Regions from separate parts of the Bacillus sp. iso_77 genome, predicted to be linked through region 1. Evidence: predicted binding sites of a transcription regulator. Region 1 holds the regulator's gene; the other holds the start of a gene.
The links. The regulator Rex, encoded in region 1, represses fermentation and respiration genes when NADH is low (regulators of the CRP and FNR family bind a similar motif). The targets are predictions, from matches to a motif close to TTGTGAAATATTTCACAA.
Positions count from the first base shown of each region.

Region 2: the regulator Rex is predicted to act here: its motif matches at 8,154-8,171, upstream of AC0VYC_RS18045 (cytochrome ubiquinol oxidase subunit I).

Region 1 covers NZ_CM149683.1:601,585-611,546, forward strand. Annotated here, with positions in the region: gene thiL (thiamine-phosphate kinase) at 1-287, shown strand, start outside; gene tsaE (tRNA (adenosine(37)-N6)-threonylcarbamoyltransferase complex ATPase subunit type 1 TsaE) at 300-776, shown strand; gene tsaB (tRNA (adenosine(37)-N6)-threonylcarbamoyltransferase complex dimerization subunit type 1 TsaB) at 757-1,446, shown strand; gene rimI (ribosomal protein S18-alanine N-acetyltransferase) at 1,472-1,900, shown strand; gene tsaD (tRNA (adenosine(37)-N6)-threonylcarbamoyltransferase complex transferase subunit TsaD) at 1,893-2,921, shown strand; gene AC0VYC_RS03005 (ABC-F family ATP-binding cassette domain-containing protein) at 3,388-5,310, opposite strand; gene moaC (cyclic pyranopterin monophosphate synthase MoaC) at 5,449-5,940, shown strand; gene AC0VYC_RS03015 (redox-sensing transcriptional repressor Rex) at 5,956-6,609, shown strand; gene AC0VYC_RS03020 (twin-arginine translocase TatA/TatE family subunit) at 6,637-6,816, shown strand; gene tatC (twin-arginine translocase subunit TatC) at 6,823-7,587, shown strand; gene AC0VYC_RS03030 (NUDIX hydrolase) at 7,627-8,253, opposite strand; gene AC0VYC_RS03035 (YdiK family protein) at 8,311-8,505, opposite strand; gene AC0VYC_RS03040 (CPBP family intramembrane glutamic endopeptidase) at 8,502-9,236, opposite strand; gene groES (co-chaperone GroES) at 9,466-9,750, shown strand; gene groL (chaperonin GroEL) at 9,807-9,962, shown strand, end outside.
Region 2 covers NZ_CM149683.1:3,503,733-3,513,694, reverse strand. Annotated here, with positions in the region: gene AC0VYC_RS18085 (NEAT domain-containing protein) at 1-1,313, shown strand, start outside; gene isdE (heme ABC transporter substrate-binding protein IsdE) at 1,391-2,278, shown strand; gene AC0VYC_RS18075 (FecCD family ABC transporter permease) at 2,312-3,298, shown strand; gene AC0VYC_RS18070 (ABC transporter ATP-binding protein) at 3,285-4,055, shown strand; gene srtB (class B sortase) at 4,082-4,831, shown strand; gene AC0VYC_RS18060 (ABC transporter substrate-binding protein) at 4,850-5,788, shown strand; gene AC0VYC_RS18055 (FecCD family ABC transporter permease) at 5,785-6,798, shown strand; gene isdG (heme oxygenase) at 6,800-7,921, shown strand; gene AC0VYC_RS18045 (cytochrome ubiquinol oxidase subunit I) at 8,251-9,666, shown strand; gene cydB (cytochrome d ubiquinol oxidase subunit II) at 9,653-9,962, shown strand, end outside.

The sequences.
Region 1 (9,962 bases):
GTGTGACGATTGAAATTGAAGCTGATCAGCTCCCAAAACATCCACATCTACCGTTGTTACATAAAGAGTGGCTTGAATGGGTCTTGTTCGGTGGAGAGGATTTTGTCTTAACTGGTACGATCCCTGAAACGGATTGGAAGCGATTTGAGACGCAATGTAAAAAAGAACACATTCAGGTCACGCGTATTGGACAAGTCAAAGATGATCGAGCGTCCAGCGTTATTTTAAAAGACCATGATCAACAAACAATTTTAATGAAAAAAGGATATAATCATTTTAAGAAATGAGGTGACTCCACCATGAAGTTAACGTGGACAACAAAAGGTGCGGATGAGACGAAACGTATTGCTGCTGCCTTGGCTACACTTGTGATGCCCGGCGATGTCTTAACATTAGAAGGAGACTTAGGCGCAGGTAAAACGACTTTTTCAAAAGGTTTTGCAGAAGGCTTAGGTATTACCCGTATCGTCAACAGCCCTACTTTTACAATTATTAAAGAATATTCGGATGGCAGACTGCCACTTTATCATATGGATGTGTATCGTATGGAAGATGCGGAAGAAGATATTGGACTGGGCGAATATTTTGAGGGGGAAGGTGTATGTTTAGTTGAATGGGCACATCTCATTGAACCTCAATTGCCTTCATCGTATTTAAAAATTGAAATGCTGAGAACAGAACGTGAAGAAGAACGTCATCTCACGTTTTATGCAAAAGGGGAGCGCTATGAGGCCCTTTGTAAGGAGATGAAAGACATTGACCATACTGGCAATTGATACGTCAAACCATACACTCGGAATAGCTCTTGTCCGTGATGACACTGTGGTTGGGGAAAGTATTACGTACTTAAAGAAGAATCATTCAGTACGAGCAATGCCGACAGTTGAAGCATTGATGAAAGAATGCGGCGTAGCACCGAACGAATTAAGCAAAATTGTTGTAGCCAAAGGACCCGGTTCTTACACTGGCGTTAGAATCGGTGTGACCATTGCAAAAACACTTGCTTGGACGCTGTCTATCCCGATAACTGCTGTTTCAAGTTTAGAAACGCTGGCGGCAAATGCTCGATATTTTGATGGAATGATTTCTCCTATATTTGATGCAAGAAGAGGACAAGTTTATACAGGGTTATATACATTTGAAGGTGGAAAGATAAAAGAAGCGAAACCAGATCAAAATATCCTGCTCACTGATTGGCTTCAAGAGCTGAAAAAGGAAGGGAACTCTGTTTTATTTCTTGGACATGATGTGCATCTTCATCAAGAGAATGTTCTCTCCATACTTGGAGAAACTGCTGTGATCGCAGACGAGGCATTTCATAACCCAAGACCTTCAGTGCTCGCATTTTTAGGGGCAGACCGCCCTGCTGAAGATGTCCATCAGCTTGTTCCTAATTATATTCGTTTGGCAGAAGCGGAAGTGAAATGGCTTGAAGGACAAAAATAATCTCAACACAGTAGAGATGCGAAGAATGACAGTAGAGGACATCCCAGAGGTATATACGATTGAAGTGCATTCGTTTACAGCGCCTTGGAAAAAAGAGTCGTTTGTCTATGAAATTCTCCATAACCAATACAGCCATTATTTCCTCATTGAAGAAGATGGTCAGCCTGTTGGGTATTGCGGCGTTTGGATTGTCATGGATGATGCACAAATTACGAATATTGCGATTCTCCCTGAGCACCGGGGAAAAGGATACGGGGAAGCGCTGCTTCGATATGTCATGGAATTTTGCAAAGAAAAAAAGACAGATCATCTTTCACTAGAAGTGCGGGTATCAAATACGCCAGCACAATCCCTTTATGAAAAGCTAGGTTTTAAACCAGCTTCTATTCGAAAGAATTATTATACGGATAACGGGGAAGATGCATTAGTCATGTGGGTGAAGATAAATGAGTGAAAAAAAAGATCGATTCATATTAGGTATAGAAACAAGCTGTGACGAAACAGCTGCGTCCATTGTGAAAAATGGGAAAGAGATCGTAGCGAATGTTGTCGCCTCACAAATAGAAAGCCATAAACGATTTGGCGGCGTGGTACCAGAAATCGCTTCAAGGCATCATGTGGAACAAATGACAATCGTATTAGAAGAAGTCATGACGCAGGCCAATATGACCTTTCAGGATTTAGACGCCATTGCTGTGACAGAAGGTCCGGGCTTAGTTGGTGCACTTTTGATAGGTGTCAATGCAGCCAAAGCATTGAGTTTTGCACAACAAATTCCGCTTGTTGGTGTTCATCATATTGCTGGACACATTTATGCGAACCAGCTCGTTGGTGAACTGGTGTTTCCTTGTTTAGCTCTAGTCGTCTCTGGTGGGCATACTGAGCTTGTTTTGATGAAAGAGCATGGGTCTTTTGAGGTCATTGGCGAAACGTTGGATGATGCGGCTGGAGAAGCGTATGACAAAGTAGCTCGGACGATGGGTCTGCCATATCCAGGGGGACCTCACATTGATCGATTGGCACATGAAGGGGAGCCAACGATTAAGCTTCCTCGAGCGTGGCTTGAAGAAGGATCCTATCATTTTAGCTTCAGCGGTTTAAAATCAGCGGTCATCAACACGTTACACAATGCGTCTCAAAAGGGCGAAACCATTGCGCCAGAGGATTTGGCTGCAAGTTTCCAAGAAAGCGTGATTGAGGTGCTGGTTGGAAAGACCTTAAAAGCGGCTGAAGCGTATGGTGTGAAACAAGTCGTTCTAGCTGGCGGGGTTGCTGCCAATAAAGGTCTTAGAGAAGCCCTTACTTCAGCATTTGCGAAGCTACCTGAAGTGAATGTCATGATTCCGCCATTGTCTCTTTGTACAGACAATGCAGCCATGATTGCTGCTGCGGGAACCATTGCATTTGAAAAGGGAATAAGAGGCGACATGGCAATGAACGGTCAACCTGGACTGCCGCTTGTCTCCTATGAATAAGAACTCCTGTGGATACAGGAGTTTCAGCGTGTAGACAAACCCTCGCATTCTTTGTCAGTCCTGCGTGCTGGTGCTCACGAATATGAAATTCGCTCCGCGCCAGTACTCGTCCTTCCTAGACTGCAAAGGTTTTCTATCACGCTGAAAAGAAGACAAAGGGCTAAAATCAAGTTCATTTTAGCCCTTTGTCAAAAATTTGGAACTCCTGTGGATATACAGGAGTTTTTTCTATTGAAATGAAAGCGATTTATTCACATGTAAACGTTATATATCCACAATTGTTAGAAAATTCGTTTTAAAATGAAGAGAATGTGTATAAATGTGATCTTTTATGTGGATATGTGATTAAAATGCTGTGGATAAAGTGGATAACTTTAAAATATTTAAGAATAATCAAGATGTTATTGTGGGTATCATTGTGGATAAAGATTCTCACCTTAAAAAAAGAGCACCGTTAGGGCACTCTTTATGCATCTGATAGATCTTCCCATTCCGCAAAAAGTGATTCCATCTCTTGATTGAGCGCATCATTTTCTGTTTGAATGGCTTGTACTTTCTCGTGATCTTGGAAAATAGCAGGATCACATAGAAGCTCTTCGTTTTCAACGAGCTTGTCTTCGATGACAGCGATACGCTCTTCAATTTCTTCAATTCGGCGCTGCTTTTGTCTTTCTTTCTTTTTGAGTTCTTTCTCTTCTGCATAGGAAAGTTTTGCTGTTTCTACTGGTTTTTCTGCTTGTTTTTTATGCGTCTCCTGAGTTTGGAGTGCTTCAAGCTCTAATTGTTCGTTTTTCTTTTCAAGATAATAGTCGTAGTCACCGAGGTATTCTTTTGTTTCATTTGGTGAAAGCTCAAGTACTTTTGTTGCCAAGCGATTGATAAAGTAACGGTCATGCGAAACAAACAAGATGGTGCCTGGATAATCAATTAGTGCATTCTCTAATATTTCCTTACTGTCTAAATCAAGATGGTTCGTCGGTTCATCGAGAATGAGGAAATTGGCTTTTTGGAGCATCAGCTTTGCCAGTGCAAGTCGTGCTTTTTCTCCACCACTTAAAGCATGTACAGGCTTTAAGACGTCATCACCTGAAAAAAGGAAGTTTCCTAAACAAGTCCGAATGTCTTTTTCAGTCATATGGGGATAATCATCCCAAAGTTCATTTAACACTTTTTTGGAGGATGTCAGCTTGGCTTGTTCCTGATCATAGTAGCCAATCGTCACATGAGAACCAAAGCTGATCTCGCCTTTTACTGGTTTTAACGTATCCGTTAAGGTTTTTAAAAGAGTTGATTTCCCGATACCGTTAGGACCGATGAGTGCCACGCTATCCTCACGTTTAATATGAAAAGAGAGGGAGGAGAGGAGCGGCGTTTTTTTATCGTAACTAATATCGAGATCATGCACCTTCAGCACGTCATTTCCGCTTTGCCTCATAATATCGAAATGGAAGTTTGCGGATTTTTCATCTCCTAACGGCTTATCTAAACGATCCATCCGTTCCAGCTGTTTCCGCCTACTTTGAGCACGCTTTGTGGTGGAGGCTCTTGCTAAGTTGCGATCCACGAAATCTTGAAGCTTCGAAATTTCTTCTTGTTGTTTTTCATACAGCTTCATATCACGCTCTAGCTGCTCAGCTTTTTGGTCAAGATACTTACTATAGTTCCCAGCGAACTTTTTCATCGCTGTTCTTGACACTTCATATACATGGTTCACGACTTTGTCTAAGAAGTATCGGTCATGGGAAACGATGAGGATGGCTCCTGTATAATTTTGCAAATACTGCTCAAGCCATGATAAGGTATCAATATCTAGATGGTTGGTTGGCTCATCCAAAATCAAGAGTTCTGGTTTCATCAATAATAGCTTTCCAAGCGCTAGACGGGTTTTCTGACCGCCGCTTAAGGATTGGACGGTTGTATGATCTTCAAAATGACTAAAGCCGAGTCCGTGTAAAATGGAGCGGACATCTGCTTCATATTGATAGCCGCCTTGATCTTTAAATGCTTGTTGCAGTCTGTCATAGGTTTTCATTAGAGAATCTAATTCTGTTCCTGTGGAAGAAGCCATTTTCTCTTCTATGGTTCTCATCTCTTGTTCCATTTCTTTTAAATGATCGAAAACGGATAGTAGTTCGTCTTTTAGCGTACGTGTAGACGTCACATCTGTATGCTGTGCTAGATATCCAATGGATAGGTCTTTCGGTTTGATGATCTCACCTTGTTCGTAAGACATTTGACCGGCAATGATTTTTAAAAGCGTGGATTTTCCTGCACCGTTACGACCGACAATGGCAATACGATCCCTCGCTTTGACTTCCAATTTTATATTCGTTAAAACGGTATCAGCGCCAAACGATTTGGACAGCTGATTCACTTGTAGAATCATCATGTAACTTCACCTCTGCTATAATATGTTAAGTGTAGCTTATCAGCAGTAAACCGGCAAATCTTACATACGGCTGCCATGGTCAAATGAAAGACAGATAGGAAAAAATAGTGTATGATTTGAGTGAGGGAGCGTTGAAAGATGAGTCAATTTAGCCACTTTAACGAACAAGGAAGAGCAAAGATGGTCGACATTAGTGACAAATCGTCTACAGTGAGAACTGCCGTTGCTGTTTCAAGCGTTCGTATGATAAAAGAAGTATTTCATCAAATACAAAAGCATGACATTGGAAAAGGGGATGTACTATCTGTCGCACAGGTAGCTGGAATTATGGCAGCAAAGCAAACGTCCAGCATCATTCCAATGTGTCATCCGCTTGCATTAAAAGGTGTCGATATCTCCTTTGATTGGGAGGAAGACGGAAATGCGTACATTCTGAACATACAAGTACAGGTGAAAACAAAAGGAAGTACGGGTGTGGAGATGGAAGCGCTCACTTCTGCCTCAGTATGTGCACTGACCGTTTATGACATGTGCAAAGCAATAGACAAAGGGATGATCATCGGCCCGACCTATCTAGTAGAAAAAACAGGCGGGAAAAACGGTGATTTTCACAGAGCATCTGATATTTAAGTTGGAGGATCTTATATGAATATAGACCAGTCAAAAATTCCACAAGCGACAGCCAAACGTTTGCCGCTTTACTACCGTTTTTTAAAAAATCTGCATGCATCAGGAAAACAAAGGGTGTCATCGGCAGAGCTTAGTGATGCAGTCAAAGTGGATTCTGCCACCATTCGCCGAGATTTTTCTTACTTTGGTGCACTTGGGAAGAAAGGGTATGGCTATAATGTCGATTACCTCTTGACCTTCTTTAGAAAGACCCTTGACCAAGATGAAATGACGAATGTCATGCTCATCGGTGTCGGGAATTTAGGGACTGCTTTTTTACACTATAATTTCATTAAAAATAATAATACAAAAATTTCAATGGCTTTTGACGTCAATGAGAGTAAAATAGGAAGTGAGATAGGCGGCGTGCCTGTCTATGATTTGGATAAGCTTGAAGAGCATGTGCAAGAGGTAGGAGATATTCCTGTTGCGATTTTGACAGTGCCTGCCGTAGCAGCTCAATCCATTACAGATCGTTTGATTGCCCTTGGCATCAAAGGAATTCTTAACTTTACGCCGGCTCGATTGAATGTGCCGGAACACATTCGAATTCATCATATAGATTTGGCGGTTGAACTTCAGTCTCTTGTGTATTTCTTAAAGCATTACTCTGTTACACAGGAGGACTGACGAAAAGGGGTAAAGGGGGTGGAGCAAATGGGTCCGATCGGTCCTGGAAGTTTGGTTCTGATTGCGGTTGTTGCGCTCATTATTTTTGGGCCGAAAAAGCTTCCTGAATTAGGAAGAGCAGCAGGAGATACATTACGTGAATTCAAAAATGCCACAAAAGGTTTAGCTGATGATCAGGAAGAAAAAAAGAAAAAAGAAGATCAGTAGAATAGGATGAGCTTCATGAATGTCAAAGATATGCCGCTTATGGAGCATATTGTGGAACTGCGAAAACGTTTAGTGATCATTGCGATGTTTTTTGTCACCTTTATGGTGGCAGGTTTTTTTCTCGCTAAGCCGGTCATTGTGTATTTACAAAATACCGATGAAGCGGCCACACTGACATTGAACGCGTTTAAGCTCACAGATCCACTGTACGTGTTTATGCAGTTCGCTTTTGTCATTGCTCTTGTTTTGACGTGTCCCGTGATCTTATATCAGCTTTGGGCGTTTGTGAGTCCTGGCTTATATGAAAAAGAAAGAAAGGTGACACTTGCTTATATTCCGATTGCACTGCTTTTATTTCTGAGCGGTGTGGCTTTCTCTTATTTTATTTTGTTTCCATTTGTCGTCGATTTTATGATACGGATGTCAAATGATTTACATGTGGAGCAAGTGATTGGGATTCATGAGTATTTTACATTTCTGATGCAGTTAACACTTCCATTTGGCTTTTTGTTTCAGATGCCTGTCGTGTTGATGTTTCTCACTAGACTTGGTATCATTACACCGATGTTTTTATCAAAAATACGGAAGTATGCCTATTTTGTCCTCCTTGTCATTGCCGCACTGATTACACCGCCAGAGCTCGTTTCTCACCTCATGGTTACCTTGCCAATGCTCGTTTTGTATGAAGTGAGTATTGTCATTTCAAGAGTGACCTATCGCAAAATGCAGCAAACAGAGACAGAGGAGAAAGAAAATGATGTTGTCTCATAAAAAAGCATCGTGATCCAAATAGGGGTCACGATGCTTTTTCTATTGTGAAAGAAATTGATTGATTGCTTGAAAGAGATGCTCATAATAGGCAGGTTCATGCGGAACAAAATCATGTACACGGACCTCTCTCTTTTCCTCACGTCGCTTGCCGTCTGCATCCACTTCAAAGCCCTCGATGTTCATTTTTTCGCATTCTCTACTTAAAAGCTGCTGTGCATCCATCAACCTTGCTCTATAAAGTCCAGCAACTTCTTCTTTCTGTAGATGGACATCCATGTGCTCTTTTTGATCCATATAAAGATACACATGGCAAAACTCACGATCGGTAAACGAAGGCATATGGATTTCATCTTTAATAACAGCAGCAAAGGTAAGGTTCTCAAACGAGATGGAGAGACCAAGCTCTTCTTCGACTTCTCTGATGCCATCAGAAGGCTGTTCATCTGCGAGAAGGTGGCCTGCTGCGGTGATATCAAATAGAGAAGGGAAATCCTTTTTGGAGGGGCTCCTCAGCTGAAAATAGAGAAACACTGTGTCATCTTCCTTTTTTAAAAGCCAGAAATGAAAGGTTTCATGCCAAAGGCCCTCAGCATGGATATCAGATCGAGCGGCTGTACCAATCGTTTCATGCTGATTGTTCATGATGTTCAGTTTTTCGTGTTCCATGAAAACATGACCTCCATAAAAAAACCATTTTCCAAACGGCGGAAAATGGTTTTTGCTTTATTTTTGCTGCTGTTTTTTCATTTTGACAGAAAAAGCAAACATTTTTAACGCGATATTGATATTATAGGCCGCAAACACCATCAGCAAAATGCTGTAAAATGACCACATGTCACCTGGATTTTGAATGGCCATATAGGTGAACGCCACACCTACGGCAAAATAAATAATGCCCCATACGACAGGGTTTCTCATGAGAAAAAGCCTCCAATAATCATTTGCATAGTTTGAGATTGTTCTTCAATCATTTTTCTTACTGGCTCAATCTGCACAAGGATAACGAGCGAATTCATCAGCATATGAGCACCGATTGGCACAATGATTCGTTTTGTTTTCGCATATAAAAAGGCAAATGTAAAGCCCATTGCGGTATAGAGCAAGATATGTGGGAAATCATTGTGTACAGCAGCAAAAACCACTGAACTGACAAGTGCGCCAATGAAAAAATTCGTTTTTTCATAAACCACACCAAAAATGATTTTTCGAAAAATGATTTCTTCTAATATCGGTCCAATCAGAGCGATGACGATTACAAGCCATGGAACTGCATCCATAATGGCTAAAATGTTTTGAGTATTTTCGGATTCTCGGCTAATGCCAAATGCATATTGTTCAATCGCCCCCGCAATGGATTGTGCAAAGAGGGAAAGAAAGAAACCGCCAATGATCCAAGCGATTGCCACGCCGACTGATGCCGGTGCTTCATTTCGAAGTGAAGCTTTTGGTACAGTCCGAAGGATGAGCAGAATAATGATTAGTCCAATACAGAAGCTGATGATTGTCCATGTTCCTGACAATTTGGAGAGCTCTGCTTGTGTCATCGGTGTCTGAATGTAACCTAACCACTTCATGATGAACACATACGGAAACGCAGAAAATTGCACCAATATATACGTTAAGATGATGTACCAATATTGTTTTTTCAAGTAACGAAAACCCCTTTACTAAAAGAACTAGATTTATTGTAACACAAGTCTTCTTTTTCGTTGAAAAGGAAAGAATCGGTGATAAAAAAAGATCATGAAAGCGTAAAAATTTTTAAAGGTTTTTACTTGAAATTACAGAAGACATTCTTTATTATAATAAATGTGTTAGCACTCACTAGTGATGAGTGCTAAAAAAGACTACATATAAAAATTGAGGAGGTTGTTTCTTATGTTAAAGCCATTAGGCGATCGCGTAATCATTGAACTCGTTGAATCTGAGGAAAAAACCGCTAGCGGTATTGTCTTACCGGATTCTGCAAAAGAAAAACCGCAAGAAGGTAAAATTGTTGCAGCAGGTTCAGGTCGTGTACTTGAAAGTGGTGAGCGCGTTGCGTTAGAAGTAAACACAGGCGACCGCATTATCTTCTCAAAATATGCAGGTACTGAAGTGAAATATGAAGGAAAAGAATATTTAATCCTTCGTGAAAGCGACATTTTAGCTGTTATTGGTTAATCACATAAACAAAGATTGAGATAAATTTCTAAAAAGACTGAGGAGGTTTCGTTATTATGGCAAAAGATATTAAGTTCAGTGAAGAAGCACGTCGTGCGATGTTACGTGGTGTAGATGCACTTGCAGATGCTGTAAAAGTAACTTTAGGACCTAAAGGACGTAACGTGGTTCTTGAGAAAAAATTCGGTTCTCCACTTATCACAAATGATGGT
Region 2 (9,962 bases), 840 kb from region 1:
AAACAACACCAGATGATCAAAACGGTACGACGCCAGGCGACAGTGAAACAACACCAGATGATCAAAGTGGTACGACACCAGGTGACAGCGAAACAAAGCCGGATGATCAAAACGGCACAACACCAGACGATCAGCCGGAAACGCCAGACAATAACAACGGCACAACACCAGTTGATTCACCGCAGAACCAATTAAAAGATGGTGTGTATCGTATCAACTACAGTGTGCTGAAGGGCGATGAGGATGAGGCATCTCGGATGAGCCAATACTTCTCACATCCAGCATCTTTAACCGTTAAAAATGGAACGCAAACCGTTTCCTTTACGGTGAAGGATCATACGTCAGTTGATTCTTTGAAAATAGAGAAAAACGGTTCTTATCAAGAAGTGAAAAACGTGAGCACAGATCAAGCAAAGAACACAAGAGTGGTTTCATTTGAAGTGTCTGATCTGAAAAAAGCAGTTAACGGAAAAGTACACATTGTGGTAGCAGCCGCTCACTATGATCAAACGTACGATATTCGTTTTCAATTTGATTCAAAAAGTATCGTTCCACTGAAGGACGGTCAAATAGAGGAAGAAACACCGGCTACACCAGAAACACCAAAACCAAATAAACCAGCACCAGACACAACGAACGGCGGAACGAATCAAGAGACAGTTCAGCTAAAAGACGGGGTGTACAAGCTTCCTTTTTCAATGAAGAAAGCGGACAAAGATGAGCTTTCTCGCATGAACGATTACGTCGTGAGCCCTGCGACATTGGTGGTGAAAAATGGCCGCCATTTCGTTTCATACACTGTGAAGAACAGCTCAGCCATCACGTCGTTCCAAGTAGGAAGCGGCGGTAAATTTGAAGAGACGCTAGTTGCAAAGACTGATCAAAAAGCAGATACACGAGTGATTCAATATGAAGCAAAAAGTGTAAGCAGTGATCAGGCAGCACGCGTGAAAATTGACATTCCAGCTGCCAATTATCATGAGCAGTACGATGTCAAACTTGTCTATGATACGAAAGGCATTTCACTTGGTGAAGGAAGCGGAATTGCGACGGTAATCGGAGACGATGAGAGCATCGGCTTTGTGAAAAATCCAAATGATCACGATTCTCAACCAAGCCAGCTTGCGAATCTCGCCCCTGAGGAAACGGGTGCAGAGCAGATGACCTTTACGCCATCAGATGACCAAACCAAGTCTGAGACAGGTCAGCTGAACCCAAAAACAGGAGATACTTCACTTCTTTGGGTGTACATTCTTTTATTCGGCGGATCACTATTCGTGCTCGTCAGAAAGTATCAAACTCGTACAAGATAAAGAATCTATTTTAAGTGAGGTGCGCCATTCATCTCGGCGCATCCACTTCCTTTTTTTCGAAAGGAGGCTTCTGTTTTTTGAAGCATCGAATGTTATGTACCCTGATCACGGCTCTATGTGTGTGCGTCTTCTTAGCAGGCTGCTCACAATCAGCTGAAAGCTCAGCGAAAGGCAAAAAAAGCGCAGCATCAAATGCCCGCATTGTGGCAACGACTGTAGCTGCTGCTGAGATCATGGATGCGCTAGAGGTAGATCTTGTCGGGGTGCCAACAAGTCAAAAATCCTTGCCGGCTCGATACAAAGGACTCCCAGCAGTCGGTAACCCAATGAGCCCAGACATGGAAATCATCCAATCACTTCAACCGACAGATGTCCTGTCTGTCACGACCCTTCAATATGATTTAGAAACGCCTTTTCAACAAGCTTCTGTCCCTGCGACATACCTCAACCTTGAGAGCCTGGACAAGATGGAGAACGCCATCACAAAGCTTGGAGAAAAATATGATAGAAAGACACAAGCGAAACGCATTGTGGATGATTTTGAACAAAAAAAGAAAGACATACAAGAGAGAACGAAGGGAAAGACGAAGCCATCCGTTCTCATTTTGCTTGGTGTACCAGGCAGTTATTTAGTGGCAACAGAGAATTCGTATATCGGTGATCTTGTACGTATTGCAGGAGGAAAGAACATCGTAAAAGGTGAGAAAATGGAGTATTTGGCATCCAATACGGAGTATTTACAAAAAGCCAATCCAGATATCATTCTCCGTGCCGCACATGGGATGCCGGATGAAGTCGTCAAAATGTTTGATCAAGAATTTAAAACAAATGACATCTGGAAACATTTCCATGCGGTCAAACAAGACCGGGTGTACGACCTCGAAGAAAGCTTATTCGGGACAACAGGCAACTTAAAGGCAGCAGAGGCATTAGATGAATTGACTCGTATGTTGTATCCGTCATAAGCGGCGAATCTTAATGATAAAAGGACGTTCAAGATGAAAAAAACAGGGATTTTATTTCTGATAGTCAGTCTCTTACTAGCCGGCGTATTTATTTATTCCGCCATTACGGGGAGCATTCATGTTACACCAATTGAATTATTGGAAGGGCTTATGACCGGTCAACATGCACAGGTAGAAATCATTAAAGATTTAAGAATCCCCCGCATGCTCATTGCGATGTTTACAGGGGCGGCTTTATCTGTCTCCGGTGTCCTCTTGCAGTCTGTGATGAGGAATCCATTAGCAGATGCCGGTGTTATTGGTATTTCATCAGGAGCTAGCTTCTTTTCTTTAATGGCAATTACAGCGCTTCCTCAATTTTATTTCTACTCTCCTTTATTTTCAGTTTTAGGCGGGGCAATTGCCTGCTTCCTCGTATACGTGTTGTCTTGGAAAGGCGGCTTAAGCCCGATTCGAATGATTCTGGTGGGGATCGCCATCAATGCCATGTTTACAGGGATGGCAGAAGCGTTTGTGACCATTTGCAGCTATTTCAATATCACCATTAATCAGTGGGGACAGTCGAATCTGACGATGAAAACGTGGGGAGATGTCCGTTTAATCGGTGTCTATGGCGTCATTGGGCTTGTGGTTGCGCTTTTCTTTAGCAGATGGTGTAACTTGCTTGCCCTTCAAGATAAGACGGCAAAAAACTTAGGATTGCGTGTGACCAGAATGCGCCTTTTGATTTCAATCACGGCGGTGTTATTAGCAGCGGTGACTGCTGCGGTAGCGGGCGTGATTGCCTTTGTCGGCTTGCTCATTCCCCATATCTCTAGAAGGCTCGTCGGCTCGGACCATCGGGTACTGATTCCATTTTCTGCGTTAAGCGGGGCCTTGCTCATTTTGACGGCTGATACGCTCGGCAGAACGCTTGTGGCACCAAATGAAATCCCTGCTTCTACAATCATGGCTGTTATTGGCGGGCCGTTTCTGATCTTTTTATTAAGAAGGGGGGATCGTCTTCATGGACATTCGTGAGGTGTCGTTTTCCTATGATCGGCAGAGGGATATTGTTCAATCGGTCACTACAAAGATTGAAAAGGGGAAAATCACCACCATTATCGGTCCAAATGGCTCGGGCAAATCCACACTGCTTTCCTTGATGGCACATAACCATTGTCCACATAAAGGACAGATTCATTTAGATGGGCAAGAACTGAATGCGTTCAAGCCAAGGGAACTCGCGAGAAAGCTGGCAGTCGTACATCAGCAAAATGAAGCGCCGCTCGATTTAACGATCGAACGAGTCGTGGCATTTGGGAGAACGCCCTACCAGACGATGCGCGGCAGTGACAAGGAAGAGGATGAGAAAGCAATCGAGTGGGCACTGTCCTGTACAAAGCTGACGGATAAGCGAAAGGTGCCACTCGCCTCATTGTCAGGCGGAGAACGGCAGCGTGTATGGATTGCGATGGCTTTAGCGCAAAAAACACCGATCCTTTTCTTAGATGAACCGACGACTTATTTGGATATGTATTATCAATTTGACATTCTGGAGCTCATTCGAGAGCTCAATGTCGAGCATGGATTAACCATCGTGATGGTCCTGCACGATATGAATCAGGCGATTCGCTATAGTGATGTCATCATCGCCATGAAAGATGGACAAATTATCCGCGAAGGACGGCCAAATGATGTGTTAACAGAAGAGATGGTGCGGCACATTTATCATGTGTCCGTCACAATTAAGCAGGATGCAGAAACAGGGATGTATATCGTGCCTGTAGGCATATAAGTTGTGCAAAAAGCAGGTGAGACAGTGTGAAACGAGGGAAAAGGATCGGGCAGCGAATGCTGACGATCGTCTGTTTAGGTGTTTTTCTATATAGCGGTACTGCCATTGGCTTGGAGCTCTTTGGCAATTATCAAAATCGTCAGGTGCTTGCAAAGGCTCAGACACTTTACACACACGAGGATGGAATGAAACAGCGAAAACCTGGAGAAATCCGTCAGTCATTTGATGATTTGCGAAAGGTGAATGAAGACATTGTCGGTTGGATTGACATGAAGGACACGATGATTCAGTATCCAATTGTTCAGTCAAACGATAATGCATTTTATTTAACTCGTAATTATGTAAAGGATGACACACGGGCAGGCAGTATCTTTATGGATTATCGTAATGACGTCTTGCATGAAAGTCCCAATACAGTGTTATACGGTCATCGGATGAGGGATGGGTCTATGTTTGCTGGTCTCACAAACTATTTGAAAAAAGATTTCTTCCAAGATCATCGCACATTTCAGTACGATACGCTGTACCAAAGCTATGAAGCAGAGATTTTTGCTGTGTATGAGACGACAGTCGATTTCGATTATATTCAGACTGATTTTCAGGATCTTGGTGAATATGCGCACTACTTGCAAGCTGTGCGTAAGAAGTCAATCTATCAAACGAAAACAGACGTATCCACAGATGACTTGATTCTCACATTATCGACCTGTGATCATGTGCTGGCACCTAAAAACAAGCGCCTCGTGGTACAGGCGAAGCTAAAGAAAGTTTACTAGAAAAGGAGAGACAGACGGTTGAAATGTTTACATGTGATTTGGGCAGGACTCGTCGTCGTGCTTCTCCTCGGCGGATGCAGCCAGGCGGCGCCTGTCGAGAATGGGAGCGGGCAAGGTGCGCTCAACATTCAGGATTTTGCCGGCAGAACATTATCGTTTCATGAATCACCTGAACGGATCGTCTCGTTGTCAACTGGCGACATGAGCATCATTTATGCTCTAGGTGGTCAGGTGGTCGGCCGGCCAACTGCCGAATTGCCAGAGAATCTACAAAAGGCAAAGTCCGTACAATCAATTGGCACAACCCATCAATTTGATGTCGAGCTGATCACGAGTTTAAAGCCCGATGTGGTGCTTGGGAATGAATCATTAAACAGCAAGGATATCTCTACTATAGAAGGAATTGGTTCACAGCTTCTTTTGACAAGTGCCAACTCAGTGAAGGACATCCAGCGTCAAGTTACTTTATTTGGTGATTTACTTGGAAAGCAGCAAAAGGCCAAAGCACTCAATGCTCAAATCGATCAGCGGATCAAGCAAGTGAAGCAGCCTGAGAAAAAGGTAAAGACACTCGTTGTATATGGTGCGCCCGGCACATATATGGCGGCACTTCCACAATCTTTAAGCGGTGATCTGCTGCGGATCGCTGGTGGGGCGAATATTGCTGAAAATGAACCAGCACTCGAAAAGTTTCCGCAATATGCACAAATCAATGCAGAAAAGGTAATCGAGGCCGATCCGGATCTCATTTTGCTGATGACACATAGCAATCCTGAAGATGTCAAAGCAGGCTTTATGAGTGAAATGAAGCAAAATGCGGCTTGGCACGATGTATCAGCTGTCAAAAATGGACACGTTGAGATTCTGCCAAGTGACCTATTTGGGACAAATCCAGGCGCAGAAGTCATCAGAGCGATCGATGAATTAGAAAAGAAATTGAAGCGATTGTCATCATGAAGATGAATGCAGAACTAGATTTTCAAAAAAGGCAGTCAAGACGAAAATGGCTGTTACCAGGATTGTTTCTCTCTTTATGTGTGGGCGTCTGTCTAGGACTTGCGGTAGGTTCTGTCCAATTATCGCTGACGGATTTAATGGCTGTGTTCACGGGATCAGGTCTGCCTGTTCATGAAAAAATTGTCATGGATTTACGGCTTCCCCGTGTGCTCATTGGTTTTCTCGTTGGGGCCTGTCTCGCAGCATCAGGGGCGATTTTACAAGGAGTTGTCCGAAATCCACTTGCTGACCCTGGGATCATTGGTGTGACTGCGGGCGGCGGGTTAGCTGCTGTACTCAGCATGATTGTTCTCCCGCAGTTCACGTATTTGCTTCCGGCAGCTGCTTTTCTGGGCGCCTTATTAGCAGCTCTTGTCGTGTATATGCTGTCATTTGATCAAGGGGTTTCACCGCTTAAATTGATCTTGGCAGGTGTTGCCGTCAATGCCCTGCTTGGTGCGGTGATGAATGGGTTTATGGTGCTATATAGTGAGCGTGTGCAGGCTGTTTTGCCTTTTCTATCAGGGGGATTAAACGGGCGGAGCTGGCATCATCTTAGCTTTGTGTCGCCATATGCGCTGGCTGGATTATGTCTTTGTTTTTTCGCCATTAAACCGTCCAATCTCCTTTTGCTTGGTGATGAATCGGCTCAGCTATTGGGCCTTCGAGTAGAGCGGACTCGATTTTTTCTCATTGCGCTGGCTGCTCTTTTAGCTGGAGCGGCTGTCAGTGTCAGTGGTTTAATCGGATTTGTCGGGCTTGTTGTACCTCATTTTATCCGTCTTTTAATCGGAGATGATTACCGGTATTTGCTGCCGATTTCAATGCTTGGAGGGGGCGTGCTTGTGGTCTTTGCCGATACAGCGGCACGGGTCTGGTTTACACCGGTTGAATTGCCTGTAGGGATCTTGCTTGCCTGCATCGGTGCACCTTTCTTCCTCTATTTATTAAAAAAGAAAGGGAGGGGTTAAGATGGATGTCATTGCAATGGATGACGTGAGTCTCAGTCAAGGCGGCTTTCGGCTGTCTTCCATTTCAGCAGCTGTTCCTAAAGGGAGTGTAACCGGAATCATTGGCCCGAATGGGTCAGGTAAGTCAACTTTTATCAAAGCGGCCGCACGACTGACCTCAATCGAAAGCGGCATGATTTACATTCACGACATCCCGCAAAAAGAGATGACGGCACAGGAGATCGCCAAGGAGGTGGCGGTTCTCATGCAAACAAGAACCGCCATTCCATCGATGACAGTACGTGAGCTGGTCGCACTTGGACGCAGCCCGCACCGTTCTATCTGGAAAAAAAGCAGTACGTCAGATCATGAAGCGATTGAGTGGGCGCTTGAGGTGACGAATAGCCGCATCAATGAAAACAGAATGCTTCATACATTGTCAGGCGGAGAAAGACAAAAGGCATATATTGCAATGGCACTGGCTCAGAAGACAGAAACCATCATTCTCGATGAGCCAACCACTTATTTAGACATTGCGCATCAGCTTGAATTACTGGAGCTGCTCAAACAGCTGAATCAAACACATGGTATCACCATTTTAATGGTTCTCCATGACTTGCAGCAGGCCGCAAAATATTGTGACCGTCTCATTGCTATGAAGCGAGGTCAAGTGCATCAAATTGGCTCACCAAAAGAAGTGTTAACAGAAGACTTTTTCAAGGAGGTTTTTGGGATTCAGGCAGAGGTTCACTTAGACGGTGAGCATCCGCTCATTATCCCAATCGCCTCCATTCAACAACAAAAGGGAGATGAACCAAACATGATTATTGTAAACAACCAAGTAAGAGTAGAAAAAGGCAGTGCCGACCACCTTGTTAAACGGTTTAACAAGCAGGGGCAAGTAGAATTTATGGAAGGCTTTTTAGGAATGGAAGTATGGGTCACTCAGCAGACAACTGATTACGATGAAGTGACCATTCACACCCGCTGGAATCGAAAAGAAGACTTTGTGAATTGGACAAAATCTCAGGCATTTGGTGATGCGCATGCTCATGGAAAGGCGAAACCTGAAGGCCTGTTAAAAAACAAAATTACGTACTATGAAGTGCAAGTCACAAGACCCGCTTTACAGAAAAAAGCCTAAATATTCAAAAGCGCTGCAGCGAAGAAGCAGCGCTATTTTTTTTGTGATTGTCTCTTTCCGTCACATATTTTTGACAAAGTATTCAAACAACTGACACAATCCTATCCAAATTTTAGGTAAAATTTACTTTATTTTTGAAGCACATGGGTGTAAAGTACAGGTATAAATAACTAACCGAATGAAAATCAAGAGTAAAATTTCACCGAGTGAACTATATCAAATGGACTTTCACTTGTGAATCATTGAACAAATAGTGAACTTTTTGTGAAATGGTGAGCATAAATATCTCGAATCATTCGGCATGCGAAAGTAAGGGAGGATGTAAGGCTGTGAGTGAGCTGTTTTTAGCAAGATTTCAATTTGCCTCAACGACATTATTTCATTTTATTTTTGTTCCTATGTCTATAGGTTTGGTATTTATCGTTGCATTGATGCAAACCCTTTATGTGGTGAAGAAAAAAGACATCTATAAAAAGATGGCAAAATTTTGGGGTCACCTTTTCTTAATTAACTTTGCAGTAGGTGTGGTGACAGGGATTCTGCAAGAATTCCAGTTTGGGATGAACTGGTCAGATTATTCAAGGTTTGTCGGTGATGTCTTTGGTGCACCGCTTGCCATTGAAGCGCTATTGGCCTTTTTCCTTGAATCGACCTTTATTGGTCTTTGGATATTCGGCTGGGATCGTCTACCGAAAAAAATTCATTTGTTATGTATTTGGCTCGTTTCTCTTGGTACGATCTTTTCGGCGTTTTGGATTTTACTCGCCAACTCATTTATGCAGGAGCCAGTTGGATTTGTGATTAAAAATGGCCGTGCAGAAATGAATGACTTTGGGGCGCTCGTGACAAATCCGCAACTTTGGGTAGAGTTCCCGCACGTTCTGTTTGGTGCATTGGCAACCGGTGCTTTCTTTATCGCGGGTGTTAGTGCCTATAAAATGATCAAAAAACAAGAAGTGACCTTTTTCAAAAAATCTTTCCAGATTGCCATGGTGCTTGCTTTCATTTCTGGCTTAGGTGTGGCGTTCTCTGGACATGATCAAGCGAAGCATTTAATGGAATCACAGCCGATGAAGATGGCAGCAAGTGAAGCCCTTTGGAAGGATAGTGGAGATCCAGCGGCTTGGACACTATTTGCCAACATTGATACAGATAAAAAAGAAAACTCTGCGGAGATCAATATTCCGTTTGCTTTAAGTTACTTGGCCTATTCGAAGTTTAGTGGAGATGTGCCAGGCATGCTGACCCTTCAAAAAGAATATGAAGCAAAGTTTGGTCCTGGAGATTACATTCCTCCAGTCAAAACAACCTTCTGGAGCTTTAGAATCATGGTGGGTGCCGGCATGTTGATGATTTTTGCTAGTATGATTGGTTTGTATTTGAGCTTTAGAAAAAAACTAGAATCAAACAAATGGTTTTTACGCTTCATGGTATGGATGATTGCGTTCCCGTTTATTGCAAACTCAGCGGGCTGGATCATGACGGAAATTGGGCGTCAGCCGTGGACAGTCTTTGGTATGATGACAACCGCACAATCCATTTCACCAAACGTATCGTACGGCATGTTGCTATTCTCAGTCATTAGCTTTACGACCATTTATCTGATTCTTGCCATCGTGCTTGCCTACTTATTCATTCGAGAAATTAAAAAAGGTGCACATTCTGAAGAGAATACAGATCAAAAGGATGAAACGGACCTGTCTACAGATCCATTTGATGGAGGCGCATATCATGGCATATCTTAACGAGATTTGGTTTATTCTTGTCGCAGTATTGTTTGTTGGATTTTTCTTCTTAGAAGGATTTGATTTTGGTGTCGGGATGTCCATGCAACTGCTTGGAAAAGATGCACATGAGCGCCGCATTTTAATCAATACGATTGGCCCTTTCTGGGATGCGAATGAGGTCTGGCTGATTACAGCTGGCGGGGCTATTTTCGCCGCTTTTCCTCACTGGTACGCTACGATGTTCAGCGGATACTATATTCCATTTACGATTCTCCTATTAGCGCTCATTGGGCGGGGGGTCGCCTTTGAATTTA